DNA from 4 places in the Paenibacillus terreus genome. Region 1 is predicted to be linked to each of the others. Evidence: riboswitches for the same ligand, from Rfam matches in the RefSeq annotation. Region 1 holds a riboswitch; each other region holds the start of a gene.

Region 1 (7,390 bases):
GACGGAGCATGGCGTGGAGCGCAAGGACTTCAACTCCTACGGTTCCCGCCGCGGCAACCACGAGGTCATGATGCGCGGCACGTTCGCGAATATCCGTATCCGCAACCAGGTAGCTCCTGGCACGGAAGGCGGAGTGACCAAATATCTGCCTACGGATGAAGTCATTTCGATCTACGACGCTTCCATGAAATATCAGGAAGCAGGACAGAATCTGGTGGTCATTGCCGGCAAGGAATACGGCACAGGCAGCTCCCGCGACTGGGCAGCCAAAGGTACCTTCCTGCTTGGTGTGAAGGCCGTCATCGCGGAAAGCTTTGAACGCATTCACCGCAGCAACCTCGTCGGCATGGGCGTGCTGCCGCTGCAGTTCCAGGAAGGCAACGGCTGGTCCAGTCTCGGACTGAACGGTCAAGAGACCTTCGATATTCTGGGTCTCGACAACGAAGTGAAACCGGGTCAGACTCTTACTGTAATCGCCAAGCGCGAGGATGGCACGAAATTCGAGTTCCCGGTAACGGCTCGTCTCGACAGCATGGTGGATATCGATTACTACCACAACGGAGGCATTCTGCAAACCGTACTGCGTCAGATGATTCAGAGCAGCAAGTAATTTTTATCCGTTATCCCAAGCTCTTCAGGACAATACATGTCCTGGAGGGCTTTTTGCCGTGCTTCCAAGGCTTTATAATCATGTACAAGCATTTGAGACCTGAGGAGCGGATAAATCGTGAAAATAGATCGACTGCTGGCCATTGTCATCCTTTTACTGAACCGGCGTATGATTCAAGCCAAGGAGCTCGCGGAGCGGTTTGAAGTATCCGTGCGGACCATTTACCGCGACATTGACGCGCTTGCCCGTGCAGGCATCCCTGTAGTGACCTATCAGGGTGCGGGCGGAGGAATCGGCCTGAGCGAAGGCTACCGTCTTGACCGGGCTTTGCTTAACGATGAAGAGTTGGCCGCTATCGTCACCGCCCTGCGCAGCCTGGCAACCTCCGATCCGGAGGCGGACCGTTCCTCCCTGCTGCTGGAGAAAATACAGCAAATTATCCCCGTATCCAGAGCGGAGCATTTTCGTTTCCGTACCGAGCAATTTATCGTGGACTATTCCGATTGGGGCGGTCGCGGGGAATTGCAAGAGCTCCTCACTCTGCTCAAGCAAGCCATCAGCGGGCTTCACCCTGTCCACTTTCGCTACAAGGACGCTGAGGGACGGATAAGCTCGCGCAGCTTTGAGCCTTATACGCTGGTGCTGAAGCATCATCAATGGTACGTGTACGGCCGCTGTATGGAACGCGAGCAGTTCAGGATGTTCAAGCTGATTCGGATGCGTGAGGTCAGTATGGCCGAGGACTTTACATTTGCCCGTGAGCCGATTGTGCTTGAGGAGCTGCCCTGGCAGCAAAGCTGGAACAAACCGGATAACCGGATAAGGCTGGTGCTGCGTTTCAGTCCTGACGGAGCCCACCTTGCCGAAGAATGGTTTGGTCACGAGACTTTGGAGGAGCATGTTGACGGGAGAACCATCGTAACATGCCACTTCCCGGAAAATGACTGGCTGTACAGGTTTATCCTCAGCTTTGGCGTAAATGTGGAAGTGCTAGAGCCACCGCACGTACGGGACGGCATTCGCGCTATGGTGCAGCAGATGCAGCATCATTACGGTGACGCCACCTGAACATGACAGTAGGCTGTCATGTTCGCCTCTATATACTGTAGGAGAATATACAGTCCCAAGGAGGCAAATGAAATGATAACTAATGAACAATGTCAAAGCTGCGGTATGCCTATTCACAGTGAAGAGCTGGCAGGTACCGCTGCAAACGGGAGCCTGGTCTATGAATACTGCAAATACTGCTATCAGAACGGGAGCTTTACCCAGCCTGACATTACGATGGAGGACATGATCCGGCTGAGCATCCCTTTTCTGCGGCAGGAAGGCTGGGAAGAGGAAGCTGCGAGAAGCATGCTGTCCAACTCACTCCCTTTATTAAAGCGCTGGGCCGCTCAAGAAGCGGAAGCACACTCTTCGTCAGTACAGCCTCTTAAATTTATTGAAAAAGAAGCCTTTATTCTGGTCGGGAAAGCGGTCCGTACAACCAACGCCGCAGAAATGTCCGGACAAGGCCTCATTCCTGGCCTGTGGACTTCCTTCTTTCAGGAAAGCACGGAGGTTAGGCCTGCGGGTCCCATTTACGGATGCTACACCGACTACGAAAATGGGGTATTCGGACAGTATACCTTTCTGCTGGGAAGCGCCGTGTCTCATGATGAAGAAATTCCGGATGGGCTGTCTTCAGTTACCCTCCCTGCCGCCAGATATGCTGTCTTCCGGACCGAATACGGACCGCTTTATCAGGTTGTAGCCGAAGCGTGGCAGCACATATGGCAGTGGTCTGCGTCTGTGCAGGGGCTGGAACGAACCTTTTCCGGTGACTTCGAGCTGTACAATGAATTCGCCAGAGAGGACGAGAGTGGACAAGTGGACATTTATATTGCAGTAAGAGAAAGCACCATTCGACAGCACTAAAAAACGTTGCATAAATCTGATAAATCCGATCCATCCAACGGGGCCTGCAGGCCCCGTTTTTTTATAGGCACTTTTGCATGCATTAAGCCGTTTTTACCACCATGATGATCTTGAACACAAGACCTTACTACTGTTTTCGGCAATTATGGTTTTAAACCCTGTAACCTTCGGGTAATATTGAACATCTAATAGATAACCAGCCCCAAACGTTCTCTGAATTAGGCTCAAATACCTGCATACCTACTGTACCTGAAGAGGAGGAAGCGAAAATGAACTATAATGTGACGATACATACACTGATGCCGTTTAACCCCCAATACCCGAGAACCGCGACACCCTCCAGTAAAAAAGAAGACAGCAACGAGAAAAAAATCAGCTTTCAGGATGTTTTAAAAGAGAAAATGATGCAAAAATAGGCGCCCCTTTAAAGGGCGCCCTTTGCTTTTACAGCAAAGCTTTCATCTTTTCATTATGATATTAGCTGCTCCGTCCTTCGCGATATTCCAGCGCTTTTTCTTCCAGCCCTGCGACAATGGCTTCCTCCTCGCTGAGTCCCTTCTCTGCTGCAAACGCCCGGATGTCCTGTGTAATACGCATGCTGCAAAATTTAGGACCGCACATGGAGCAGAAATGCGCATTCTTCGCCCCCTCGGCAGGCAGCGTCTCATCATGATACTCAAGCGCGCGCTCCGGATCCAGGGACAGATTGAACTGGTCGCGCCAACGGAATTCGAAGCGGGCTTTGGATAGGGCATCATCCCGCTGCTGCGCCCTTGGGTGGCCTTTGGCAAGGTCCGCGGCATGGGCGGCGATCTTGTAGGCAATCACCCCTTCACGCACATCGTCCTTGTTCGGCAGGCCAAGATGCTCCTTCGGTGTGACATAACAGAGCATGGAGGTGCCGAACCAGCCGATCATGGCAGCGCCGATGGCCGAGGTAATATGGTCGTATCCGGGAGCAATATCCGTCGTAAGCGGACCCAGCGTATAAAATGGCGCTTCTTTGCAGATTTCCATCTGCAGATCCACGTTCTCCTTGATTTTATGCATAGGCACGTGACCCGGCCCCTCGATCATCACCTGCACATCATGCTTCCAGGCAATCTGCGTCAGCTCGCCCAGCGTCGCCAGTTCAGCCATCTGAGCTTCATCGTTGGCATCGTAAATGCTGCCCGGACGCAGACCATCCCCGAGCGAAAAGGCAATATCATAGGTCTTCATGATTTCACAGATCTCTTCGAAGTGTGTATACAGAAAGTTCTCCTGGTGATGGGCCAGGCACCACGCTGCCATGATGGACCCGCCCCGCGATACGATGCCCGTCATCCGTTTGGCGGTCAGCGGAATATAACGGAGCAGCACGCCGGCATGAATCGTAAAATAATCCACTCCCTGCTCCGCCTGCTCAATCAACGTATCCCGGTACACTTCCCAGGTCAGCGCTTCGGCCTCCCCATTGACCTTCTCCAGCGCCTGATACAGCGGCACCGTTCCGATTGGCACAGGAGAGTTGCGGATGATCCACTCGCGAGTCGTATGGATGTTGCGGCCTGTTGACAGGTCCATCACCGTATCTGCTCCCCATCTTACAGCCCAGGTCATCTTCTCCACCTCCTCCTCTATGGAGGAGGTTACCGCCGAGTTGCCGATATTGGCGTTGATTTTAACATGAAAATGGCGGCCGATCAGCATTGGCTCACTCTCCGGGTGGTTGATGTTCGAGGGCAGTATGGCCCTTCCGCTGGCCAGCTCCTGGCGTACAAATTCCGGATCAACCCCCTCCCGGATCGCCGCAAATTCCATCTCCGGTGTTATCATTCCCCGGCGGGCATAATGCATCTGGGTGACATTGCCCCCCGGCTGCGCGCGCAGCGGCTGGCTGACAGCACCCGGAAACTCCTCCGCAGGGCGGGTCCCTGCCCGAAGTCCGTTATCCTCAGGCTTCACAGCCCTGCCTTCGTAACGCATGACATCCCCTCTCTCCTCAACCCACGCCCGGCGCAGCTTGGGCAGTCCCTTGCGGATATCCGCCTGATACGACGGGTCGGTCATGGGACCGCTGGTGTCGTATACACGCAGCGGGGCATTATGCTCAATCCCCTGCGGTGTATGGGTGTCATGCAGTGCTATCTCTCTTTCAGGCACGAGGATATCCGGTCTTGAACCCTGGATATAGACCTTAGTGCTGGCAGGAAAGGTCCCGATTACCGTATTTGTGCTGCCCTCCGCTGCTGTTTTCCGCTTGCTCTCTGTCATTTGCTTATTCCTCCCGAGTCGCCAAATTCCTCATCGGGATCATACCGGAGAAAAAATGATGCTGTCGGCCGGCTGCAAAATACGGACCAGCACGCTGCCTTGTCCTTGCGGGTAGCGGCGGTACGATGTACATTTTGCAGCAAATGAAAAAGCCGGTTCCCGAGGGAACCGGCTGTATACAAACAGGCTCCGTGCACAGCCCGGGTCATTCCCTGACTGCAGCACATACTGCCCATCCATTTGATTTCATTGGCCGGTTACTTCCCTACGCTGGTATGATCCAGATCAGGTGCAAAGGGTCCGGAACCTGGAACGGTTCCATCTCAGCCCGGTACTACGGGCCCCCCCAGTAACTTCGGCAGCTTCATGCCGCCGATCAAAACTATGCTGTTCACAGGCGGATGGCTCCGCCTTCCAATTCAGGTTAGCCTAAAAGGGACGGTTTGGCAACCCCTTAAGGAAGCAGCATGCCCATTTCCTTGCCTGCCTCCACGATAACAGGGGCAAATTCATGCAGGGTCTCGGGCGACAGCCTGCTCACCGGACCGGAGACGGAGAGAGCCGCTGTAATCTCCCCTCGATGATTCATAATCGGGGCGGATACGGCCGCGGCTCCGGGCTCGCGCTCTTCATAGCTTGTGGCATAACCCTTGGCCCGTATTTCCTCAAGCTGCTTCCAGTATGCTTCATCTCCGGCCAAAGTCTGCAGCTCGGGGCCCTTCTTCAGCTGCTCCAGCTCCTCCGGCGAAGCGAATGCCACCAGCACCTTGCTTGACGCGCCTACGGACAGAGGCATGCGGGCTCCGACGGTCGCCACACGGCGTATGGCCTGTGTACTCTGTACAGCCTGGATACGGATACGTTCATCTCCATCCCGTATATACAGGCTCACCGTTTCCCCCAAACGGTCGCGCAGCTTCTCCATCAATGGCAGCAGCAGCACCGCCGGGTCCTCATTGCGTGACATATGGGTCGACAGCTCCCAGATCCGAATGCCCAGCCGATATTTTTCCGTAGCTGTATTGCGGATGACAAAACCTCTTTCCTCCAGCGTCGTGAGCAGACGGTGAACCGTGCTTTTGTGCAGCCCGATTTTTGCCGCAATTTCCGTCAGCCCCAAATCGGTGGCTTCCGTAAAACACATCAAAATGTCCAGGGCCCGTTCGACAGCACGAACGGTCAGCTTCCGGTCCTCCATGGCGCCCCCCCTCTCTCCCTTGAATTTAGCGATATGTTCAACAGACCACTAATGGCTGCAGACAGTCAATTTTTCAGCCTATTCGTTTCACTTAATGAAACCGGGTTACATAAATTATATATAATATCAGGATACACTGTAAACTGTTTTAGCGGCAGCGCGGTATATATGAAAGAGGCAAATATTATCATTTGCTGTCGAATTGACTTTGGTGCTGCGGCCTTTTACGATTAAGTATGTGGTGCTGATACAGCACGCCCAAACGAACTTTATTAATGATCAAGGAGGCTCTCCGATGATTGCGACACCCCAGGGCGGCACATCCGTGCAGCCTGCTGTCAACGAGCCGCCCGCCCAGCTGTCACCCCGGTTAATCCGGTTCAAGCATATCATCATTGCGCTTGTATTGTCGGTTGTATTCTTTTTTATGTTTTGTTTTATCGCGCTGCATGCGTATATCGTCTGGTTTTTGTCCAATCCGACTGTAGCCCCCCTGTACTCCAATCCGCTGCTGGCCAAGGACATGGCATATGAGGAAGTGACCTTTCCCGCCAAGGACGGCAGCCGCATGATGCAGGGCTGGTATATCCCTGCGCCGAATTCCAATAAAACGATTGTCTTCAGCCACGGTTATGGCGCAAACCGCGAGGAAAGCTGGATTCCCATGTATGATCTGGCCCATTATGCGCACAGACAAGGGTTTAATGTCGTAATGTTCGATTACGGCTTTGCCTCCCAGACCAACAGGGAGGTTGCTACGGGAGGCCGGGCTGAATCTCAGCAGCTGCTCGGCGCCATTCAGCTTGCCAAGCAGCGAGGAGCCCAGGAAATTATCGTCTGGGGCTTTTCCATGGGGGCAGGCACTGCTCTTCAGGCTGGCCTGCAGACCAAAGACGTGAATGCCATGATCCTGGACAGCGCGTTCCTGCTGGAGCCGGATACGCTGTATCATAACATTCATAATCAGATTGATCTTCCCCGACATCCTTCACTTGAAATTCTGGAGCTGCTGTTCCCCGTTCTGAACGGAACAGGTCTGCAGCAAATTCCTTACCAGCAGGTGAAGGCGGAGGATTACCCTTTCCCGATCTTCTTCATCCACGGCACCAAGGATGAGAAAGCCCCGTATCCGATTGCGGAAGCGCTGGCTGCGAATCAGACTAATTCCGCGTCGGACGTCTGGATTGTGGAGAATGGGCTGCATGAGCTGATTTTCCGGGAGCACCCGCGCGAATATTTACGCAGAGTGTCCACATTTCTGAGTAATGTACAGCAGCAGCTGCAGCATTCCAAAGAGAACAAATCATAAGCTTTTCAAGGCGAACCTTTACGATCCCCTCACGGCGGACAGTGACTTGAGCACATGGAAAATGGCTCAAACACTGGACGCCTGAGGGGATTTTTCA
Region 2 (7,390 bases), on a different contig from region 1:
CACGGTCCGAGAGGAGGCTTCGGCTTCGGTTCGGACGAGCTGCAGACCCAGCTTCAGGAGTGGCTGTCCCTGGATGCGGACACACTCAAGTCTGAGCTGAAAGAAAAGACATTGGCGGAAATAGCAGATGAGCAAGGCGTTTCCACTGAAGACCTGAAGTCCAAGCTGCAAGCATGGCTGGAGGAGAATATACCGGCGAATCGGCCAGCCAAAGAAACTTCTGACAATAGCAGCAATGATAGCAGCACAGATTCACAGACTGCCAAGACTCCCGACTTTGCGGACATGGCTGCCAAAATGCTTGAAGGCAAAGGCGGATTCGGCATGGGACATGGCCGTGGCGGCATGATGGGTGGCGGCATGTTCGGAGACAGCGAAGAGCTTGCAGATCTCTTCGGTCTGACCACCGACGAGCTGAAAGCGGCAATCAAAGAAGGGTCCTCTTTGGCCAACATCGCGGAAGAGCAAAATGTAGATGTGGATGATGTCATTGATCTGCTGGTATCCTCCATGACCGAGAAGCTTAACGCACAGCTTGAAGAAGGAAAACTGACAGACGAACAGTATGAAGCACGGAAGACTGAGCTGGAAAACCGGGTTACCCAGATGGTGAATGGCGAGCACCCTGAGAAGCCTGCAAAAGCAGAAGATCAGTCCGAGTAACAACCACAGCAGCACGAGCGAGAATAACAGCGCGTATTTTCACTTTTCTCACAACTCCCTCTTAAAAATAAAGGAAGCTGTTTCGCAAGCAGGAGCAGGCTGCGAAACAGCTTCTTTGTTATTTCAGGCATACGCCCCATCTGCATCAACCCACAGTTCTGTCTATAATATCGATCATTGCACAAACAGGCTCACTTTACTAAAATGTGTTGATCTTATGATGAGAAGGAGCTGGCCCTCATGAATTTTGAATCCGCTTCCCTCCCCCGCGCTCCCCGCTCACTGATGTGGAAAACCGTCTCCGAAGATTGCAATCTGGCCTGCGATTACTGTTATTACAGTACTTGCAAGGGCACGCCAGGGCAGAAAATCCGGACGATTGACCGCGATTTGCTGGAAACGGTCATCCGCCAGATGATGGAGGCAGGCTCAGGCGGGGTATCCTTTGTGTGGCAGGGAGGAGAGCCTTTATTGGCAGGGTTGTCATTCTTTGAGCAGGTGGTCTCCTTTCAGGCCCGGTATGCCCTTCCCCATACAATTATCAGCAATGCTGTGCAAACGAACGGAACGCTCGTGGACAAAGCGTGGGCCGCTTTTTTCAAGCGCTATTCATTTTTGCTCGGTGTCAGTGTGGACGGACCCAGGGCTATTCATGACAAGCGCCGCATAACCGGCTCCGGGGCCGGCTCTTACAACAGAGTGATGGCCGGAATTGAGGAACTGGGGCAAGCCTGGGTTCCATATAATATTCTAACGGTGCTGCATGAGGATAATATTGAAAGGCCAGGGGAACTCATGAGCTGGATCGCGGAGAACGATTTTTCTCACATTCAGTTTATCCCATGTATGGATTTTCGCTCACAGGATGCCACCACGCAAGGCAGATATCTGATCTCCCCGCGTCAATACGGGCATTTCTTATGCGAGGTTTTTGATATTTGGTATGAGGACGGAGATCCCACGCTGTCGATCCGTTTTTTTGATAATTGGCTGCAAAAGCTTGTCGGTCTTGAACCGGAGTTATGCACGCACAGGAGCACCTGCTCTTCCATGCTGGTGCTGGAGCAGAACGGGGACGCCTATCCCTGCGATTTCTATTTGGACCCCGAGCACAGGTTAGGAAATATGCGGACCGATACTCTTCAGCAATTGATGACCCGGGAGAAATGGAGCAGCTTTATTCAAGCCAAGAGCCGGGTGAACGATCAATGCCGACAGTGCCGTTTTCTTCATTATTGTCAGGGCGGATGCCCGCGCAATCGGGTCGGGTCGGGAAGCGCGCGTGAAGCAGGAGTAGATTATTTCTGTGAAAGCTATTCCCTTGTGTATTCCTACGGTGAAGCTCGGATGCGCAAGCTGGCCACGAAGGTGCTCAAACGGGAAGGAGTCAAGCGGCCGCCAAGAAATGCGCCTTGCCTGTGCGGAAGCGGCAAAAAATCCAAAGTATGCTGTGGGGCATAAAATACATAAATTACCTCGCCACCCTTTACAAAATCTGATAAGATGGATTTGATTTTACTGTCATATCAACAACGGGGGTTATGTCGATTGAACTACAATATTGTTAGGAAAAGTCAACTGGATACCAGAGAGCTCATGCTGCTGGAATCCGAAGTCAAAGCCCAAGGGAAAAATATGGTCGTCGCATACGTGCTCTGGTATTTCCTTGGCGTTTTCGGAGCTCATCGGTTTTACATGAAAAGAACCGGCAGCGCCGTCGCGCAACTGATCCTTTCAATCACCATGGTCGGACTGATTATTACCTCGATCTGGTGGATTGTGGATGCGTTCCTTATCCATACATGGGTTAAAGAGCACAACGAAAGAGTGGAAGACCGGCTGATCCACGAAATTACGGCCAGAAGAGGCTTTGATAATTATAATAACTATAACAACCATGATAACCATGTGGTGTTCTAAATGAAGCTGACCAAACACCAGTTAACCGTCAATGAGATGCTGATTTTAAATTCGGCCATGCGGGATACGGAAAAGTCCCTTGCACTCGCCTATCTCATGCTGATCGGAGGGCATTTGGGCGTACACCGCTTTTATCTGAAAAGAGTTGCCACAGCTGTTGTTCAGCTTGTCCTGTTTATTCTGGCATTTATCTTTTATGTAGTGTTCGCTGTTGCAGCGGAAGTAGAAGGCGGGGCGTTCATGATGCTGTCAGGGATTCTGCTGGTGTTGTTCGGCGGGACGCTGACGGTGTGGGTCATCGTCGACCTGTTCCTGATGCCCCGAATGGTGCGTGAATGGAACCAACGTGCGGAAGAGGAAATCATGGCTCAAATATACCAGCTGCGCCTGAGCGCCAAACATCCGGGAGCAGAGGTGTAAAAAAAACTGTCCGTCTGAGGAAACTCGGGCGCACAGTTTTTTTACTGTCTGCGGAGCCTTTCTTCGACATATGTATCATAGGGAAAGTGACTTTTTATAGCGGAAGGGCTGAATTGCATGGGGTATTATATCGCTGTAGAGCCGAACGTCAAGGTATTTGTTGAGGATATAGGGGCGGGGCAGCCTGTGCTGATGCTGCATGGCTGGCCGCTGAACCACCGTATGTATGAATATCAGAGCTCCCTGCTGCCGAATTACGGGTTTCGCTGTATTATGCCGGATATGCGGGGGTTCGGGCAGTCGGATCACCCTTGGCACGGCTACCATTACGACCGTCTGGCTGATGATGTCTTTGCCATCATCCGCGTGCTCGGCCTGCGCAGCATCCGGCTGGTCGGGTTCTCCATAGGAGGAGCCATTGCGATCAGGTACATGAGCCGACACCAGGGATATGGCGTATCCCAGCTTATCCTGCTGGATGCCGCCGCTCCTTCCCTGACCCGAAGAGCCGACTTTCCTTACGGGCTGCCGGCTTCGGAGGTGACTCAGCTCATTGAGCAGACCTACCGCGACAGACCGCAGATGCTTCACGACTTCGGGGAGAAATTCTTCGCGAGCCAGATCAGCCCCTACTTCAGGGAATGGACGCAAAACCTCGGATTGCAGGCTTCACTGCATGGCACCGCCATGGCTGCCCGCACCTTCAGGGATGAAGACCTGCGTCCTGACCTTGCACAAATTCAGGCGCCAACCTGGATTTTGCATGGCGCGCTTGACCAAATCGCCCTGTATCCGTTGGCCCTCCAAATGCAGCAGGGCATTCGCGGGTCACGCCTGATCCGCTTCGCTCACAGCGGTCATGCGGTGTTTTACGATGAGCTGGAGCTGTTCAACCGTACGCTCCTGCATATTTTGCAGTATCCTCAGTCCTCTTAGTCCATTCGGCAGACATGAAAAGGCACCGACCTTTGGTCGGTGCCCCTGATTAAAACGGATAATGGCTGTAATCTTAACTATTCTTGGCTGGCGGGAAGGCGGTATTGACAAGCACGACTAGCTTTTTCTCGCTTTTCTCCATCACGGAACCGCATAGAGAACAGGTTGGCTGAGCAGAGAATGCAAAATTATCTCTCATCCAGCCCTTACACGTATCACTGGTGCAAGACCAAATTACAGTGATCTCCTCTGGAGTCTCTTCCATTGGTTTTTTGCGCGAATTGTACATGAAAGTCCCCTCTTTTCCCATGAATTGTTATAAAGCGATTTAAAGATATCTGTCCCTCCGCCAGAAAAGAAAAGCCCCAAACAAGAGTTCGGGGCAGCAGGGCAGAATTACAGTTTTACAACGTTCTCAGCTTGTGGTCCGCGGTTTCCTTCAACAACATTGAACTCGACACGTTGGCCTTCGTCCAATGTTTTGAAACCGTCGCCTTGGATTGCGCTGAAGTGTACGAATACATCGTTACCGCCTTCAACCTCAATAAAACCAAAGCCTTTCTCTGCGTTAAACCACTTAACTGTTCCTGTTTGCATGTGGAAATACCTCCAAATAAATATTTATATGACCTTTATTTTTGTGCAAAAATAAAAATTCACATATTGTACAAGGTTACCCTTAACCCAAGACAATAACCCTCTACAATATGCGAATGCAGGTCCGTCGTATTCCAGTAATTTCATTATAGCACACTTAGAATACAATTACCAGCTAGCGAAAAATAACATTTTCTCCTATGTATTCGCTTAAGCGGAGATGCTTACGTAACGCTGCTTTTTCCCTGTATCGCCATCGTGTCTGGTCATTATCAAGTTTTAGGGGACACTTGCCTATCTTATTTATTTCCTGCTTTTCCGTTTCTATACCCCCTGCTGAAAAAAATGTTCCGCTTATTTTTGAACCTTTACAATCTGCGCTCAACATGTATATAGTATATGCAGTCATGAATCGAATAGAGACTTGTTCAATCACTAGGGGAGCCTTCCAGGCTGAGACGAAGCTGTACGCTTCGGACCCTTTGCACCTGATCTGGATCATACCAGCGGAGGAAAGTGAGACGAAACGTCCAGCGGCATTAATTGGCCCGTATTAATTATTTTTTGTGGACCCGTCCTTTTCTCCGGAAATGGACGGGTCTTTTGCGTGTAAAAGAAGCCCGACCGCGGAGAAATCATCCTCCACGCGCGCAAACCGAGGAAGGTTACGTCACTTTGCAGCAACACCGGATGCCCGCCAGAAAAACGTAGACAGCATTAATTTATTGAGGGAGGAATAAGATATGCAATTCCTGACTAAAGTAAGGGAACAAAATCCGCTTATTCACAACATCACTAATATCGTGGTCACGAATTTTACTGCCAATGGGCTGCTGGCATTGGGAGCTTCGCCGTTTATGGCGGATTCGCACGAGGAGGTGGCCGATATCGCCGCGATGGCAGGTGCCGTCTCGCTGAACATCGGCACGTTGAACCCCCATTCCATCAAGGCGATGACCCTTGCCGGGCAAGCTGCCAATGCACAAGGTATTCCTGTCGTCCTGGACCCTGTCGGGGCGGGAGCGACGCCCTTCCGTACCGCAACCACCCATCAGCTGGTCTCCGATATAAATATTACCGCGCTGCGCGGCAATGCCGCTGAAGTCGCCAATGTCGCCGGCGATCATTGGGAGGTTAAAGGCGTGGACGCCGGTCAAGGTTCGGGAGATGCGCTGCAGCTCGCCCGTAAAGCCGCCCGCAAGCTGGATTGTATCGTCATTGCCACCGGAAAGGAAGACATCGTCACCGACGGATCCACGACCTTTCTCATTGCCAATGGACATGCGCTCCTCACCAAGGTGACCGGAGCCGGCTGTCTGCTCAGCTCGGTCGTAGCGGCATTCCTGGCTGTGGCCGGCGAGCGGCAGCTGGAAGCGGCGGCTGAAGCCGTATCCTTCTATGGCGTTGCTGCGGAACTTGCAGCAGCCCGCACAGAAGGCCAGGGACCGGGCAGCTTTCAGATCGAATTTCTGAACCAGCTGTCCCTGGTGGATGAAGAAAGCCTGCGCCGGCTGTCCTCCATCACCCGGGTGCCGGAAAGCTTAGGGTGAGCGGTATGACGATAGCGAAAGCACTAACCATCGCCGGTTCCGACAGCGGCGGCGGCGCAGGCATTCAGGCGGATCTCAAAACCTTCCAGGAGCTTGGCGTTTACGGCATGTCCGCCCTCACGGCAGCTACTGCGCAGAATACACTGGGTGTGCAGGGAGTCTTCCCGCTCACGCCCGAAGCGGTCGCCCGCCAGCTTGATTCGATCGGCAAAGATCTCACGCCGGATGCCGTAAAGACCGGCATGTTGTTCAGTGCGGATATCATTGAGGCGATTGCGGATCGAATCGCCCATTACGGATGGGGCAATCTCGTCATTGATCCCGTTATGGTCGCCAAGGGCGGGGCGTCCTTGCTAAAGGCTGACGCCGTAACGACCCTGATCCGTGACCTGTTTCCGCTCGCACTAATCATTACCCCGAACCTGCCCGAGGCGGAAATGCTCACCGGTATGCAGCTGTACAAAGCCGAAGATATCAGGGAAGCGGCACGGCGCATCCACAACATGGGGCCGGATATGGTCATCATGAAGGGCGGGCATGCCGGCGGGGAACTGGCCAGGGATCTTTTGTATGACGGCACTGGATTTACGGTGTTTGAAAGTCTGCGGATACGCACAGAGGCGACACACGGCACCGGCTGCACCTATTCCGCAGCGATTACGGCCGGTCTGGCAAGCGGGCTGTCCGCGATTGAAGCTGTTCGGGTCGCCAAGGATTTCATTCAGGCAGCGATTGAGGACAGCCTCGGCATCGGCTCAGGCCATGGACCGACGAACCATTTTGCTTACCGGCAAAGACGCTCACAGAACGGTGGTGTGCTGAATTGAACGATTCCTATAACGTGCGCATCGACCCGGGCTGGCTGCGTCGACAGCTTGCCGTGTATTTCATTATGGGCAGTGTCAACTGTGCTGGCAGAAATCCCGTGACAGTTCTGCGTGAAGCAATCGCGGGCGGCGTCACCATGTTCCAATTCAGGGAAAAGGGAGCTGGCTCTCTGACCGGGCAGGCGGCTTACGAGCTGGCGCGGGAGCTGCAGGCTGTGTGCCGGGAAGCAGGCGTACCCTTCATCGTCAATGATGATGTGGACATGGCAGCGGTCCTCGGTGCCGACGGGATACACGTCGGACAAGAGGATGCGCCCGCAGCTTCCCTGCGCAGCAGGCTTGGGCATGAGGCCATTGTCGGGGTGTCCGCACACTCGGTGGAAGAAGCCGGGCGCGCCATTGCCGACGGGGCGGATTATCTCGGCGTCGGTCCCATGTACCCGACCCTGTCCAAAAGCGACGCCCGCCCCGTGCAAG
Region 3 (7,390 bases), on a different contig from region 1:
GGATTGATTTTACAGTCTTCAGGAAAGCTCTGGACATCGGTGCGGCTCCGGGAGGCTGGACCTCATTCCTGCTAGAACGCGGGCTTGAGGTGACGGCCGTGGATCCGGCGCGCATGGATCCGTCTGTCATGCAATCGCCACGCTTGACCTTCCTTCGCAAAAATGCGGGAGAGGTCAGGTTCCGTGACAGCGAGTTTGATGTGCTGGTATGTGATATGAGCTGGAGCCCGAAGCAAATGGCGAAGCTTGTTACGGGCCTGTTATACAGCCTCGCGAGCGGGGGGACGGCCATCGTGACGGTGAAGCTGATGCACAAAAAGCCGCTCGCGCTCATTCAGGATGTCATCTCTTCCTTCGAGCAGGCGGGAATGCAGGTGCAGCAGGCGAAGCAGTTATTCCATAACCGGGATGAAATAACACTTTATATGATTAAATATGCTTAAAATATTATTGCAGAAATGTTTAGAGCACACTATAATTAATCCAAATTGTGTAAATCATATTGGTTGATAAGCAGGGAAAGCATCCTGTAAAGAGATCTCTTATGTTGAGATCATTTACGGGGATGGCTTTCCTTTTTTGCTTTCCAAGGAGGGAAGGGCAGTGATGAAGCAAAATCGAGAGCGTGAACCAGGTTATGTATTGGGCGGGAGATACCGCATATGCCGGCTGATCGGCAGAGGGGGCATGAGCCGGGTATATATGGCTGAGGACCTGAAGCTGACGGGAAAAATATGGGCTGTCAAGGAAACGGCGGCCGACAGGGAACTGATGGGGGCGTGGAGAGCGGAAGCGGAGATGCTGAGCGCACTCAATCATCCGCGGCTGCCGCGAATCGTTGATTTTTTCGATTACAGCGGCGAAGGCAATGTGTATGTTGTCATGGATTACATCGGAGGCATGACGCTTGAGGCTTATATGCGGAATAACGGCGGCATCGTGGAAGGTGAAAGAGTCATATCATTTGCCCTGCAGCTGCTCGATGTGCTCGATTATCTGCACAGCCATAAGCCGTCCATCATCTATCGTGATCTGAAGCCGTCCAACATTATGATCACCCCGGAGCTTGAGCTGAAGCTGATCGACTTTGGCACGGCGAGGAATTACAGGACCGGCAGCAGCCAGGACACCGTGAAGCTGGGAACGGTCGGGTTTGCAGCCCCTGAACAGTATGGAGGAGGGCAATCCGATGCGCGTTCCGATCTTTATGGTCTTGGTGCGCTGATGCTGTATTTAGGTACAGGCGGACGACATAGCGAGTGGGCGCCTGGCGTGGAGGAGGCCATACGCTCAAGGCAGCCGCGTGATTTGGAAAGGGTGATCCGCAAGCTGCTAAAGAGCGATCCAGGGGAAAGATACCAGACCGCCAAGGAGGTTATGCATGAGCTAAGGCCATTAACCGTGCCCCCCGCTGATCAGCCTGTATCGGCAGCGGAGGCAAAGTATTCCGGAACACGGGTGATAGCGCTGCTGGGTGTATCGCCTGGCTGCGGGGTAACGCATACGGCCATAGCCATCAGCCACTATCTTGCACGGCAGGGCGGCAGGGTGGCTGTAGCCGAGCTGAACGGCCGCTCACAGTCCTTTTCCAGAATACAGGCACTGCTGGAGGGAGAGGAGCGTGCGCGGGCGGAGGGAGCAAAACGATTTTCTTTTGAAGGGGTGCAGTACTGCCGTCAAACCTCGCCGGAAGATATCATCCCCATGTTGAGCGGAGGCTTTGATTTTATAGTGTTTGACCTGGGCAGCGGAGTGGATCATGACGGGCTTGAGGAATTTTTGCGGGCTGATTATCCGCTGGTGGTCGGGTCCGGAGCGGAGTGGAGGCTGCCGGATACGGTGACGTTTGCAAAAGCTCTGGCCAGGTACCCGCAGCAGATGTGGGGCTTCTGTCTCCCTTTGGCGACAAGCGAGGCGGCCCGCCGCCTCGGAAAGGAGCTTGGTACAGGCAAGGTCTATGCGCTCCCTCTTCATCTGGATCCTTTTGAGCCGTGGGAGGAAATGGACATCGCTTTGCAAGCCTTGTTCAAGGATGTGATTCCTGAGCCGAAGCGGAGAAAGCCGTTGTTTGCTTCTTTCAGAAGATGGTGAGACCACGCGGTGTGTATCTGGCGATGCATTTTTGTTTTGCAGGTTCCGGTAGAGCTCCTTCTTATGCTACAATAAGGCTTTGAAAGCCAACCTGAAGTCATATTGAAGTTTATTGATCGTGTTTATAAGTAAGAGCTAAAGGAGTCTGCTAACGGAAATGAGTTTATTAACTGTAGAAGACGTTTCCCATAATTTTGGGGACAGGACATTATTCAAAAATGTATCGTTCCGCCTGCTGCCGGGAGAGCGTGTCGGTCTGGTGGGAGCCAACGGTGTCGGCAAATCGACGCTGATGAATATTTTGACAGGACAGCAGCTGCGTGACAACGGCAAAGTCGAATGGACGCCGAAGGTTCGTTACGGTTATCTGGACCAGCATACAAAGCTGACGCCGGGTAAGACGGTGCGCGATGTGCTCAAGGATGCGTTTCTGCCGCTGCTTGAGCTTGAGAAAGAGCTGAATGCCATTACAGATAAAATGGCCGAAGCCTCGCCGGAGGAGCTTGAAGTGCTGCTGGAGCAGATGGGAGAAATTCAGGAGCAGCTGGAGATCGGCGATTTTTATCTGATCGATGTGAAAGTGGAGGAAATGGCCAACGGCCTTGGGCTTGGCGCCATCGGACTGGACCGCGATGTAGCGACATTAAGCGGGGGACAGCGCACGAAGGTGCTGCTGGCCAAGCTGCTGCTGGAGAAGCCGAATGTGCTGCTGCTGGACGAGCCGACGAACTACCTGGACGTTGAGCATATCGAATGGCTTACGCGTTATTTGAAGGATTACCCTTATGCCTTTATGCTGATTTCCCACGATACTGAGTTTATGAATCAGGTCGTCAACGTCATTTATCATCTGGAGTTTGGCAAGCTGAACCGCTATACGGCCAACTATGAGAAGTTCCTTGAAATGGCTGACATCCAGAAGACGCAGCATATCGAGGCTTATGAAAAACAGCAGGAGTATATCAAAAAGCAGGAGGACTTCATCCAGCGCAACAAGGCGCGTGCCTCCACATCCGGCCGGGCCAAGAGCCGTGAGAAGCAGCTTGATAAGATTGATCGGATAGACAAGCCGGAAGAAGCGGCAAAGCCGACGTTCCAGTTCAAGGAAGCGCGGGCCAGCGGCAAAACGGTCTTTGAAGGCATTGACTTTGAGATTGGCTACAGCCACCCGCTGCTGCCGAAAATGTCCATAACCATTGAACGGGGCGAGAAGATCGCCATCGTCGGTTATAACGGTGTCGGCAAATCGACGCTGCTCAAAACGATTCTTGGCAAAATCCCTCCGCTGAGCGGCAAAACCTATACTGGAGATTTTCTGTATCCAGCCTATTTCGAGCAGGAGGTTCGCCCTGAGCGGATTACACCGCTTGACGATGTGTGGAATGAGTACCCGCATCTGAATCAGCATGAGGTCCGTGCCCATCTTGCCCGCTGCGGACTGAAAAATGATCACATTACCCGTCCGCTGTCCGCCCTTAGCGGGGGAGAGCAGGCCAAGGTACGTCTCTGCAAGCTGCTGATGCGTGAAAGCAACTGGGTGCTGTTTGACGAACCGACGAACCATCTGGATGTGGTGGCAAAGGATGAGCTGAAACGTGCGCTGAAGGAATATAAAGGCACCGTGCTGCTCGTATCCCACGAGCCCGATTTTTACAAGGATTGGGTAACGAGAGTATGGAATGTGGAAGAGTGGTCGGCGAAAGCCTGATGTGCAGAAAAGTGCAGCTTTGGACTTTTCTGAATGAAATATGATGCACGTCTAGGCAAGTGAACGGGATTGTGCTACCATGAAATGGGATTACAAAAGCATATAAAGTCATACAGGCGATTAATCAGACCTGTATCACACTGGGGGAGCCGCGGCCGGCGGCTGAGACGGAAGAAATGCATTCCGGACCCTTTGCACCTGATCTGGATCATACCAGCGTAGGGAAGTGGACATTAGCCGAATACAGAGTATATGCGTCCCGCTTATGAGCGGGGTGCTGTTCCTTGTAATCGGTGAACATTCAAGTTCAGCCGCTTCCTGACCGGGAAGCGGCTTTTTGGCGTTCCCGAATCACTGTCATGGAGGCAACAAGCTAATGGAACTTCACCTTATTACGGACGGCTGCCAAAGCGCTGAACAAACGGCAGACATTATGCGGCTGATTGAACCGGAAATCGATCTGCTTCATATTCGGGAGAAGCAGCTGAGCGCTGCGGAACTGTATGCATTTATGTCCACGGTGTCGGAGGGCGTCTGCTGCCCGCCGTCCAAGCTCGCGGTTAACGACCGTGTGGATGCGGCGCTGCTGTTTGGTGCCGGGGCGGTACAGCTCACTTCTCACAGCCTGCCGCTGCCGCTTGTAAAGCGGATGTTTCCGGAGCTGCGCTGCGGGGCATCCGTCCATTCGCTGCCGGAAGCGCTGGCTGCAGAGCAGGCGGGGGCCGATTATGTGCTATTCGGCCATATATACGATTCCCCTTCCAAGCCCGGGCTGCCGCCGCGGGGATTGAGCAGCCTGGAAGAGCTCTGTTGTGCCGTCTCCATACCGGTTATCGCGCTTGGCGGCATTCAGCCTCAGCATGTGCCGGATATCAAGCGGGCAGGTGCCTCCGGAATTGCCGTGATGTCAGGTATCTGGAAGGCGGAAAATCCGGCAGAGGTGGCAAAGGAATATAGAAGTTTGCTCATGACTTGAAGCAGGGTGTAACAGATCAGATGAATCCCGATAAATACAGGAAAATGGGAGGAGATCGGTATGTGCTATTCGGCAGACTGTACTGTGATCGGTGCGGGAGTGATCGGCAGCTCCATCGCCTATCAGCTGGCGAAGCGGGGCTTCAAAACGATGCTGATCGAAAAATCGGTTCCGGGTCAAGGGGCCACACGGGCGGCGGCGGGAATGCTGGCCGCGGAGTGCGAGGTTTTTGCCCATCCGCAGCTGGCCGCATTGGCACTGCGCAGCCGCGATCAGTTCGAGAAACTGGTGCGGGAGCTTGAAGAGCTGACAGGACTGGCAACAGGTTATACCACCACAGGCTTCGTGATTCCTGCCCGGACTCAGGAGGATGCGGCACGCTTGTCGGCTATGGCTGGAAGCAAGGATGGATCTGCTGCGGAATGGTGGGATGCCGCAGAGATTTCCAGAAGGATTCCCGGCTTGTCAGGGCAGGCACTCGGGGGCTTGTTCCGCGAGCGGGAAACCCAACTGCTTCCGCAGCGGCTTGCACAGGCTTTGGTGACAGGTGCGGAAAAGTATAGTGCCGAACTGCTGACGGACACAGCAGCGGAAGACATTTTGATCATGGACGGAAAGGTACGCGGTGTAAGAACGAGCAGGGGGGACATCGCATGTCCGAATGTTGTGATCGCAGGGGGACATGATGCATCAAAGCTGCTTGATAATTACGGCATAAGCCCGGGTATGTATCCTGTCAAGGGAGAGGTTGTAGCCGTTGCCATGCCTGCGCGTCCGCTAAAGTATACCCTTTATGCGGAGGATGTTTATCTTGTGCCAAAGCCGGACGGGGAGCTGTGGATTGGTGCCACGAGCAGGCCGCACGAATGGGGAACAGATGTATCCGCAGGCGGGCTGATGCAGCTGCTGTCTCGCGCCGCGGCCTGGCTGCCGGACATCGAGGAGTCGTCTTTTCTGCGAGCGTGGGCGGGATTAAGGCCGCAGACGAAGGATGGCCTTCCCTTGATCGGCCCCGTCCCTGATGCTGCCGGCTTGTACGCTGCTTGCGGACATTACCGAAACGGAATTTTGCTGAGCGCGGCGACAGGGGAAGCCATTGCGGAGATGATGACAGGCCGTACGGCGGAGCAGTTAAACTTGACGGCCTTGTCACCGGACAGAATGAAAAGGCAGCCTGCTGCTTCCGAGGGGGGATTGCGATGAGGCTTGTTATTAACGGCCAGGATATGATTTTTGATGCGGAAGTGCAAAATGTGGACCAGCTGCTGAATGCACTGGACCTGCGTGTCAAGACGGTCGTCGTCGAGCTGAATCGGCGCATATTGACCAAGGAAATTCACGGCGAGACCGCTTTGAAGAACGGGGATCAGCTTGAAATCGTACATTTTGTGGGAGGCGGATAATATGCTGCACATCGGAGATAAAACCTTTAAATCAAGACTGCTGCTCGGAACAGGGAAGTTCACGGATCCTGAAACACAACTGAAGGCCGTTCAGGCATCGGAAAGCGAGATCCTTACATTTGCAGTACGGCGCTTGAATCTGCAGGAAAAGGGACAGGGAAACTTCCTGGATATGCTGGATCTGTCCAGCTTCACGCTGCTCCCCAATACGGCGGGAGCGGCAACCGCCGAGGAGGCTGTCCGCATTGCCAGACTGGCCAAGGCGTCCGGTTTATGTGATATGATTAAGGTCGAAGTGATCGGGGATGACAGAACGCTGCTTCCCGATCCGATTGAGACTCTAAAAGCTTGTGAAATGCTGCTTGCCGAAGGCTTCATTGTGCTGCCTTACATCTCCGACGATGTTATATTGGCCAAAAGACTGGAGCAGCTCGGCGTACACGCCGTCATGCCGGGGGCATCCCCCATCGGTTCAGGCCGGGGCATACTCAATCCGTACACCTTGGAGCTCATTATAGAACAGGCTTCGGTTCCCGTCATTGTGGATGCCGGCATCCGTTCGCCTGCCGATGCGGCACGCGCGATGGAACTCGGCGCGGGCGGCGTGCTGCTGAATACGGCGGTATCCGGCGCTGGGGACCCGGTTGCCATGGCGGAGGCAATGAAGCTCGCGGTAAAAGCGGGCAGACAAGCGTACAAGGCGGGCATGATTCCCGTTAAACGTTATGCCTCGGCAAGCAGTCCTACAGAAGGGATGGTTACATCATAATGAATGAACGCAAGACAGCGGTGGAGGCGGATTACGAGTCTTCTGCCGCAGAAGCCGCAAAGGCCGCGGCCGACCGCTACTCCCGCCAGGAGCGCTTTGCGCCATTCGGCAGAGAGGGGCAGCGGAAGCTGCGTGCTTCCCATGCGCTGATTATTGGAGCAGGAGCGCTTGGCACCAGCATCGCCGAGACGCTTGTCCGTTCAGGCATCGGCACGGTCACCATCGCTGATCGCGATTATGTCGAATGGAGCAATCTGCAGCGGCAGCAGCTTTTTGCGGAGTCGGACGCGGCGCAGCGGACACCCAAAGCGATTGCGGCCAAGCGCCGTCTGGAGGAAATAAACTCCGAATGCCTCATCCATGCTCATGTGCTCGACATCGATGGCGAAGCATTGGAAGAGCTGGCGGCAGATGTGGATGTGATCATGGATGCTACCGACAAT
Region 4 (7,390 bases), on a different contig from region 1:
ACAGGAAACCTATTCAAACGGCTATCGGCTCGTCCGCGATTCCGAGGCTGGCGAAATCATCGTGGATCAGACAGAGGTCGCCGAACTTCAGGAACCAGGTACACTTAAGGTGCGAGGTATAGGAAATACGGCTGTGAACCTTCAAACCGGAGGACTCGCCTCCTCCGTTACATTATCCGTTACAACCGTTCAGCCTCTGACCGGCGCTGCCATGCTGAAAGGCAAAGCTTATTTGCCTCTGCAGCCGGTTTTCAAATCACTGGGAGGCACGGTTACGGTTGCGGGACAGCAGTTTACGATTAAACTGGGCAAGGATACTATTGTACTGAAAAAGGGCAGTGCGGAAGCCCTGCTTAACGGGAAACCCGTAACCATGAAAGGAACACTGCAAACGGCAGGCGGACAAGCGGTGTTTCCGGGAAGCCTGATATCCGATTTGAAAAAGGGCACGCTGCAATGGGATACCAAACTTCAACAGGCCATATTAAACATAGGCGGATCCAAGCTGATCATAGAATCCCCCGCGACAGTGAAAATCAAAAAATCCATCGAGCTTGGGAATCTGGTTAATCTGATCGGCAAAAGCTATTGGGTGAACAATTACTACAATGCAGGCGAGCGTTTTGAAAAAGTCACTATCCAGGATATAGAGGTTAGCTATGACGCCATAGGCGTTAGCTCCTTCAGCGTCGTATTCAGAAACCCGGGAGGAAAAATTTATAAAACTCCGTCGCAAATCGGTGCTTCCCGTATACCGGACATGCTGTCCGATTCGGATCAATTCCTGACCTACAACCCTTATCAGAAGTATAACTGGTCAACCGCTGCGTGGAACAGCATCAAAAATAACGAAGTCGATTTCGGAATGAATACCACGCAGGCTGAATTTGCTTGGGGCCGCCCAACATCGATAAGCAAGGAATCAGGTGTAGAGGTATGGGTATATGGTGACAAATCCTTTTATTTTAAGGCGCTTGTTTTTGAAGGCGGAAAAGTAACGGAGATCTTGCTGTAAGCCATATTAAAAAACAACACAAGAAACCTTTCCTTGGTAAATGGAGGTACCACCCAACCATTCTAAAGGAGAGGTTTCTTTGTATATCCACGGACGAATGCTCAACCAGCGCGATGCCCGCTGACAGGCCTCTCCTCGGGCTTACCGAATAAATAACCCTGGGCGAGCGAAACCCCTGCTTGCCGGCAAAACTCAAAATCCTCCCACCGCTCAATACCTTCGGCAAGCACCTGACCCGCAAAGCGGCCAGCCGATTCGACAATCTGGCTGATCTGGCGCTGCTTATCCGCATCCTTGTGGCAGCCGTCGATAATGGCGCGGTCAATTTTGACATAATCAGGCTGGAGCCTGTTCATCGCTTCAAGTGTCGAATAACCCGCACCAAGATCGTCCAGTGCCACAGACATTCCTCTGCTGCGGTATTCATCGAAAATGTGCTGGATCACTTTCATGTCGTCTAGCCGCTCCGTCTCCACCACTTCAAATACAAAGTCCTCCGGATTCAGCGCCAACCGGTCAATCGCATCGAACGTACGGCTGAGGCAATAATGCGAATCATTGATCGAAGAAGGCAGAAAATTGATGAATCTTTTAATGCCCTTGGGAAGCCAGCGTGCGCTCGTTTCGACGGCCGAGATCCGGGCGGCATTGTCAAGGAAAGAGAGCAGGCCTGTTTTGCGGGCAACTTTAAATAGCTCTATAGGCGAAAATGGCCTTACATCAGGCAGCGGACGCAGTAAAAATTCATATCCGATTATCCTGGTGTCAAGATTTACAATAGGCTGCATATAACTCATAAAGCAGCGTTGTAAAATCAAATGCACCATTTCACTGTTCTCGACTCTGGACTTTACGATTTCCGGCGGAGCCCAGGAGTCGTCCACACCACGATCCTCCGCTTTGGACAAATGCACAAGCACACCACCTGACTCATCTTGACCTGTCATTGCGAGCAGCTTCAAGAGCCCTACTAACTCTTCCCTGTTTGAATATCTCAGCTGTACTGTATCATCGGGCAAAACTTCCATTTTGCTAAAAATAGGACCGAGCACTTCTACGAGCGATGGGACAGCTGGGCGGAATCTTAGCAATCCGTGATCGTCGAAAGGCAGTATACCGCTACAGCTGCTGCAATTCATTAGACAATCCCTCCGGAACATTTTTCCTATTTCCGCTTTATTATAGCATGCCGAATAGCACAAAAGAACTATTTTATTGGTTGAATTCGCCAAAATTCGATCTTTTCAAGTAATGTTTTCATTTCCTTTCACTAATATATTTGTGTTATATTCGATTTATTCCCACTGCCTTTGGTAGATTGACCCTACTTATTATAAGGTTGTTCGACAAAAAAGCCGGCATTTGCGCCGGCTTTTTTGGATCAAACCTATGTCACGGAATCTGTATCGTCTGCCCGATTTGCAGACGATAGACATTTTCGATTCCATTCAGCTCCGCTATTTCTTCCCAGCTAACTCCAAACTTCAAACCGATTCTGTACAGGTTGTCACCCTTTTGGATGGTATAGGACGACCCGGACGGCGTCGGCGTTGCCGGAGCCGGCTTGGCTGGAGCAGCTGGCGTGGAAGCCGGCGGTGCTGTCGGTGTCACCGGAGCGGCGGGCGTGTCTTCCGGTTCTGTTTCTTCCGATTCTCCGGAAGCTGTGGCCGACAACAGCTTGTATTTGGCAAAACCATTCTCTCCTGCCCCTTCATAAGTGATGCTTGAGGTGTCGGAAGCCAGGGACTTGGCATCCGGTGAAGAAACGAAGGTTACATCAGCATCGCCAAAAGGCGCGATAGACCAGTTGCCATCAGCCGACGGGTTAATGCTGCCATTTTCACTGATGTAATCAATAATGACCTGACGGCTCTCATCCGGTGAAGCCAGGACGATCCGCTGCCCGTCCGGGTTGGCAAGCTTGGAGGAAGATGCCCGATAGTTGTTCGTGGCAACGATGAACTCCTGCTCGGGATCGATCGGCTTGCCATCATAGCTCAGATTTTTGATCCGGTTGGCGGCAGGATTCACCACATCTCCTTTGCCATCATACTTCGCCGGCCCGGTCACATCAATCTGATAGGTTAACCCGTCAATGACATCAAAGTTATAGGTCGGGAAATCGTTATTAATCAGCTGCTGCTCGCCGCTTTGTCCCGGATGGATTTGATTGAACTGCCCTGCCGACCATTCCAGCCACTCTTTTACCTCGGCTCCTGTAAGCTTCACGGCATATACCGTGTTCGGATAAACGTAGAGATCAGCCACGTTCTTGATGGCGATTGTTCCTGCAGGAATGTTCGTATAATAGGAAGCTCCCGAACGTCCGCCTGCTTTGAAAGGCGCCCCCGCCGACAGCACCGGCAGTCCTGCATACTCGGTTCCGGCAAGCTTCTGCTCCACATACCATTTCTGCGCATTGGTTACGATCTGAACGGAAGGGTCGTCCTCAACAAGGGCAAAATAGCTGTTGATCGGTGCAGTTGTCTTACCAACCGGTCCGCGCACATACTCCAGCGTTTTGGTATGCTCTTCATAAACGGCTTTCACTACATCAGGGTCCGGCTCAGCCAGGGATGCTTTGCTGGTCTTGTCATAGATCGGGCGGGCAACGGATTGCGAGTCCGCGACAGTCCATTTGCCATCCTTCAATTCCAGATCCAGATCGACAACACCCAGGTTGTCCCCCCAGTAACCGGATTCAACAGCCGGCATTCCGTTAATCGTTCCGGCTCCCACATCAACACCTGACATGCCTTCAAAGGCTGCACTTGGAAACACCTTATGAGCATGGCCAAACAGGATGGAATCAATGCCGTCCACCTGGCTCAAATATTTAACCGCATTCTCCATGTTCGGAGTCTCGGGGGTGTCCTCATATCCGCTGTGCACGAGCGCAATCACGATGTCCGCCCCGTCCGCCTTCATTTGCGGAACAAATTTCTTCGCCGTCTCCACAATATCTTTGGCAATAACCTTTCCTTTCAGATTGGCCTCGTCCCATTGATTGATCTGCGGAGGCAGCAGACCGATCACCCCGACTTTAAGCGTGTGCTCCGTCCCGTCCTCGTCAACGACTTTTTTATCGATAATCCGGTATGGCGTAAAATAGTTTTTATCATTGCTTTCATCTTTGTCCCCGTCATCAACATATACATTGGCATTGATGTAAGGGAAATCGGCACCCTTAAGCGCTTTCTGAAGATAATCGAGTCCGTAATTGAATTCATGATTGCCCAGCGTGGCGGCATCATAGTCCAGCAGATTCATGGCTTTGTATACAGGGTGGGTCTCTCCGTCCTTAAGCGGGTCGATTTTCGCCACATAGTCTCCGAGCGGATTGCCCTGAATCAGGTCGCCGCTGTCAAACAGCATGCTGTTCTTGGCTTCCCCCCTCGCCTGCTTGATGAGTGTGGCTGTCTTGGCAAGCCCATATTCGTCTGTCGGCTTGTCCGTATAGTAGTCATAGTTCAGCAGGTTCACATGCAGGTCGGTCGTTTGCATAATACGCAGCTTTACCTCAGCGCTGCCTTCAGCAGCCCAGGTCGGCACGGCCGGCAGTGCAAGCACGTTGAACGCTACAATTGTCGCTGCCAGGCTCTTCAACCCTTTTTTCCGAAATTTCAAGATTAACCCCTCCTAATGTAAGATAAATGCCCATCGATGTACTTTCACAGAAGCCAGACCGCGATAAGCGGAAATTTTTCTTGCGATTATAGAATTGTTCAGCTCCGCTGAAAACTTAAAAATTCTATAATCTAAAAAATAATCAGGCGATTTATCCCTGCATAGGCAGAAGGCAAGACCCACAAGCAATGATTGTAATTTGTGTATGTAAAATCTATGCACACCTCTTGTAAATCTTATCATAAAAAAATCACCTGATTGATTCTCATTCTAATCGAAGCATGAGAAAATGAATAGAGTTTTTATCCCAAACCACGGCTCTGTGTAAGTTAATGTAACATATTGTAACCCAAAGGAAGGCGGTGCCCACCCCGGGTCCGTTAAATCGCCCACTCCCCCCTCTGGACACTCCGGGCGGGAAGGCATATAATCAACGTTAGTTCATCATTACTGAACCCGCAAAATCTTCAACAATGCGGACGCATCCAGGCAGCGGCTTGCCGTCTTGATGCTCCTTCATACAACATGCCAGGGGTGCTGGAATCGGCCGGCTGAGATTGTGTCCCCAGACACTGACCCTTACAACCTGATCTGGGTAATGCCAGCGTAGGAATCGCAATAGAGTGACATGCCTTTTTGGCATCGTCATCCTTTCCTTTGGTAGATTACAGGCGCCCCGGACAACGGGGCGCTTTTTTTGCAGGATCACGGCAGATGACAAGCATTGCAGGAAGAGCACGGGTAATAAAGAGGGGAGAAGAAAAAATGTTTTCTTTGCAAAAATGGGGCCTTGGCGCGGTATGTTCCCTGCTCCTGATTCTGACAGCCTGCGGAGGGCAATCGTCCGCTCCACAGAATACGAATGCTTCCGGACCTTCCGGCGGCGGCGGTTCGGCAACCGGAAAGCTGAAAGACGTAAAGGTGGTGCTGGACTGGACCCCCAACACCAACCATACCGGCTTGTATGTGGCCAAAGACCAGGGATACTATGAACAAGCCGGTCTGAATGTGGAGATTGTACAGCCCGGAGAAGGCGGCGCGGATCAGATGGTCGCCTCCAATGCGGTTCCGTTCGGCATCAGCTATCAGGAAAGCGTGACCCAGGCTCGCACACAGGGCGTTCCGCTCGTCTCCATTGCGGCCGTGATTCAGCATAATACGTCCGGCTTTGCCGCGCCAGTGGATCGCGGCATCAAGTCCCCGAAGGATTTTGAAGGCAAGAAATACGGCGGCTGGGGCTCCCCGGTTGAGGAGGCTGTCATGAAATCCATTATGGAGCTGGATGGTGGCGATGTCAGCAAGGTCCAAAACATCAACATGGGTAATGCGGATTACTTCACTGCAGTCAAGCGTGATATCGATTTCGCCTGGATTTTCTATGCATGGACAGGAATTGAAGCCGAGCTGCGCGGTGAGCAGCTTGATATGCTATATGTCAAGGACTACTCCAAGAGTCTGGACTATTACACACCGGTCATCGTTACAAATGAAGATACCATTAAAAATGACCCCGAGCTTGTAAAAGCGTTCATGAGTGCCACGGCCAAAGGCTATCAATATGCCATTGACCAGCCGGAAAAGGCGGCGGAAGTTCTATCGAAAGCCGTGCCCGAGCTGGATAAAGAGCTTGTACTGGCAAGCCAGAAATGGCTGAGCCCGCGCTACCAGGACGATGCTCCGCAGTGGGGCATCCAGAAGGCGGAGGTTTGGAAGAACTATGCCGATTGGATGTATGAACGCAAGCTGCTTGACAAGCCACTGGAGGCTGATAAAGCCTTCACCAATGATTTCCTGCCGGAAGACGGCAAATCCTGATTTGACCCGGAAAGGAGACGGTTTTCCATGGCTAGCACATTGTTGAGTATTCAGGTGATTCCCAAAACCCCCGGCGGAGAGGACACCATTCCTTACGTCGACAAAGCGATCGAGGTGATCCAGCGCTCAGGCGTCAAACATCAGGTCAATCCGCTGGAGACGACCATGGAGGGCGAGCTGGACGAACTGCTGAACGTCGTGAAGGAGATGCACACAGCGCTCACTGAAGCGGGAATTCCAAGTGTGATTTCCCAGATTAAAATTGCCCACAACCCAAGTGGAATCAGCATGGACAAGCTGACCGAGAAGTACCGTCCATGAGCCGGAAAGAGAGCCTCTATTCCGTGTTCAGAAGCGTGTGGCCGCCCGTTGTGGCGGTCCTCTTCTTTTTGTTGGTATGGCAGGCGGCGGCGGTCTTCCTGCATATTGAACCCTGGATGCTGCCGAGTCCGGCGGACATTGCCTCCGAAGCAGCTGCGCAATCCGACCTGCTGGCGCAGCATACCTGGGCTACCGTCAAACTTACGCTGAGCGGTTTTGCCATCGGCACCGCCGTCGGGCTGCTGCTGGCCGTGCTGCTGCACCTGGTCCCTTTTCTGAAGCGGGCTTTGTACCCGCTGCTGATTCTGAGCCAGAACATTCCCACCATTGCACTGGGACCGCTCTTGATGATCTGGTTCGGCTTCGGTCTGCTGCCCAAGCTGATGGTTATTACGCTGGTCTGCTTCTTTCCTGTGGTTGTTGCGGCCCTGGACGGGCTCACGCAGACGGACCGGCTGATGATGAACTATATGCAAATGTCGGGCGCAAGCCGGATGCGTATCTTCAGCAAGCTTGAGTTGCCGCATGCGCTGCCTCCCCTGTTTTCAGGCATGAAAATAGCGGCCACCTACAGCGTGATGGGGTCTATCGTAGCCGAATGGCTCGGGGCGA

The links. Region 1 has a riboswitch for thiamine pyrophosphate ahead of ACE5KN_RS17650 (hypothetical protein). Riboswitches for the same ligand answer to the same signal wherever they lie in the genome.
Region 2: linked by a shared signal. The riboswitch ahead of thiM (hydroxyethylthiazole kinase) and the one ahead of ACE5KN_RS17650 (hypothetical protein) in region 1 are both predicted to bind thiamine pyrophosphate.
Region 3: linked by a shared signal. The riboswitch ahead of ACE5KN_RS12450 (thiamine phosphate synthase) and the one ahead of ACE5KN_RS17650 (hypothetical protein) in region 1 are both predicted to bind thiamine pyrophosphate.
Region 4: linked by a shared signal. The riboswitch ahead of ACE5KN_RS25660 (ABC transporter substrate-binding protein) and the one ahead of ACE5KN_RS17650 (hypothetical protein) in region 1 are both predicted to bind thiamine pyrophosphate.

Annotation. Positions count from the first base shown of each region.
Region 1 covers NZ_JBHIRX010000009.1:206,495-213,884, reverse strand. The annotation lists gene acnA (aconitate hydratase AcnA) at 1-610, shown strand, start outside; gene ACE5KN_RS17670 (helix-turn-helix transcriptional regulator) at 728-1,678, shown strand; gene ACE5KN_RS17665 (zinc ribbon domain-containing protein) at 1,751-2,530, shown strand; gene ACE5KN_RS17660 (hypothetical protein) at 2,800-2,946, shown strand; gene thiC (phosphomethylpyrimidine synthase ThiC) at 3,008-4,786, opposite strand; gene ACE5KN_RS17650 (hypothetical protein) at 4,826-5,026, opposite strand; TPP riboswitch at 5,032-5,144, opposite strand; gene ACE5KN_RS17645 (IclR family transcriptional regulator) at 5,241-5,984, opposite strand; gene ACE5KN_RS17640 (alpha/beta hydrolase) at 6,280-7,293, shown strand.
Region 2 covers NZ_JBHIRX010000017.1:53,700-61,089, forward strand. The annotation lists gene ACE5KN_RS24165 (hypothetical protein) at 1-663, shown strand, start outside; gene ACE5KN_RS24170 (anaerobic sulfatase maturase) at 904-2,124, shown strand; gene ACE5KN_RS24175 (TM2 domain-containing protein) at 2,212-2,583, shown strand; gene ACE5KN_RS24180 (TM2 domain-containing protein) at 2,584-3,003, shown strand; gene ACE5KN_RS24185 (alpha/beta fold hydrolase) at 3,121-3,939, shown strand; gene ACE5KN_RS24190 (cold-shock protein) at 4,013-4,228, opposite strand; gene ACE5KN_RS24195 (cold-shock protein) at 4,336-4,536, opposite strand; TPP riboswitch at 4,964-5,068, shown strand; gene thiM (hydroxyethylthiazole kinase) at 5,280-6,086, shown strand; gene thiD (bifunctional hydroxymethylpyrimidine kinase/phosphomethylpyrimidine kinase) at 6,092-6,913, shown strand; gene thiE (thiamine phosphate synthase) at 6,979-7,390, shown strand, end outside.
Region 3 covers NZ_JBHIRX010000005.1:277,942-285,331, forward strand. The annotation lists gene ACE5KN_RS12435 (23S rRNA (cytidine(2498)-2'-O)-methyltransferase RlmM) at 1-443, shown strand, start outside; gene ACE5KN_RS12440 (protein kinase domain-containing protein) at 607-2,091, shown strand; gene ACE5KN_RS12445 (ABC-F family ATP-binding cassette domain-containing protein) at 2,249-3,799, shown strand; TPP riboswitch at 3,932-4,041, shown strand; gene ACE5KN_RS12450 (thiamine phosphate synthase) at 4,176-4,775, shown strand; gene thiO (glycine oxidase ThiO) at 4,836-5,978, shown strand; gene thiS (sulfur carrier protein ThiS) at 5,975-6,178, shown strand; gene ACE5KN_RS12465 (thiazole synthase) at 6,180-6,947, shown strand; gene ACE5KN_RS12470 (ThiF family adenylyltransferase) at 6,947-7,390, shown strand, end outside.
Region 4 covers NZ_JBHIRX010000019.1:82,577-89,966, forward strand. The annotation lists gene ACE5KN_RS25645 (stalk domain-containing protein) at 1-1,015, shown strand, start outside; gene ACE5KN_RS25650 (EAL domain-containing protein) at 1,117-1,962, opposite strand; gene ACE5KN_RS25655 (bifunctional 2',3'-cyclic-nucleotide 2'-phosphodiesterase/3'-nucleotidase) at 2,408-4,642, opposite strand; TPP riboswitch at 5,163-5,273, shown strand; gene ACE5KN_RS25660 (ABC transporter substrate-binding protein) at 5,408-6,457, shown strand; gene ACE5KN_RS25665 (MTH1187 family thiamine-binding protein) at 6,485-6,778, shown strand; gene ACE5KN_RS25670 (ABC transporter permease) at 6,775-7,390, shown strand, end outside.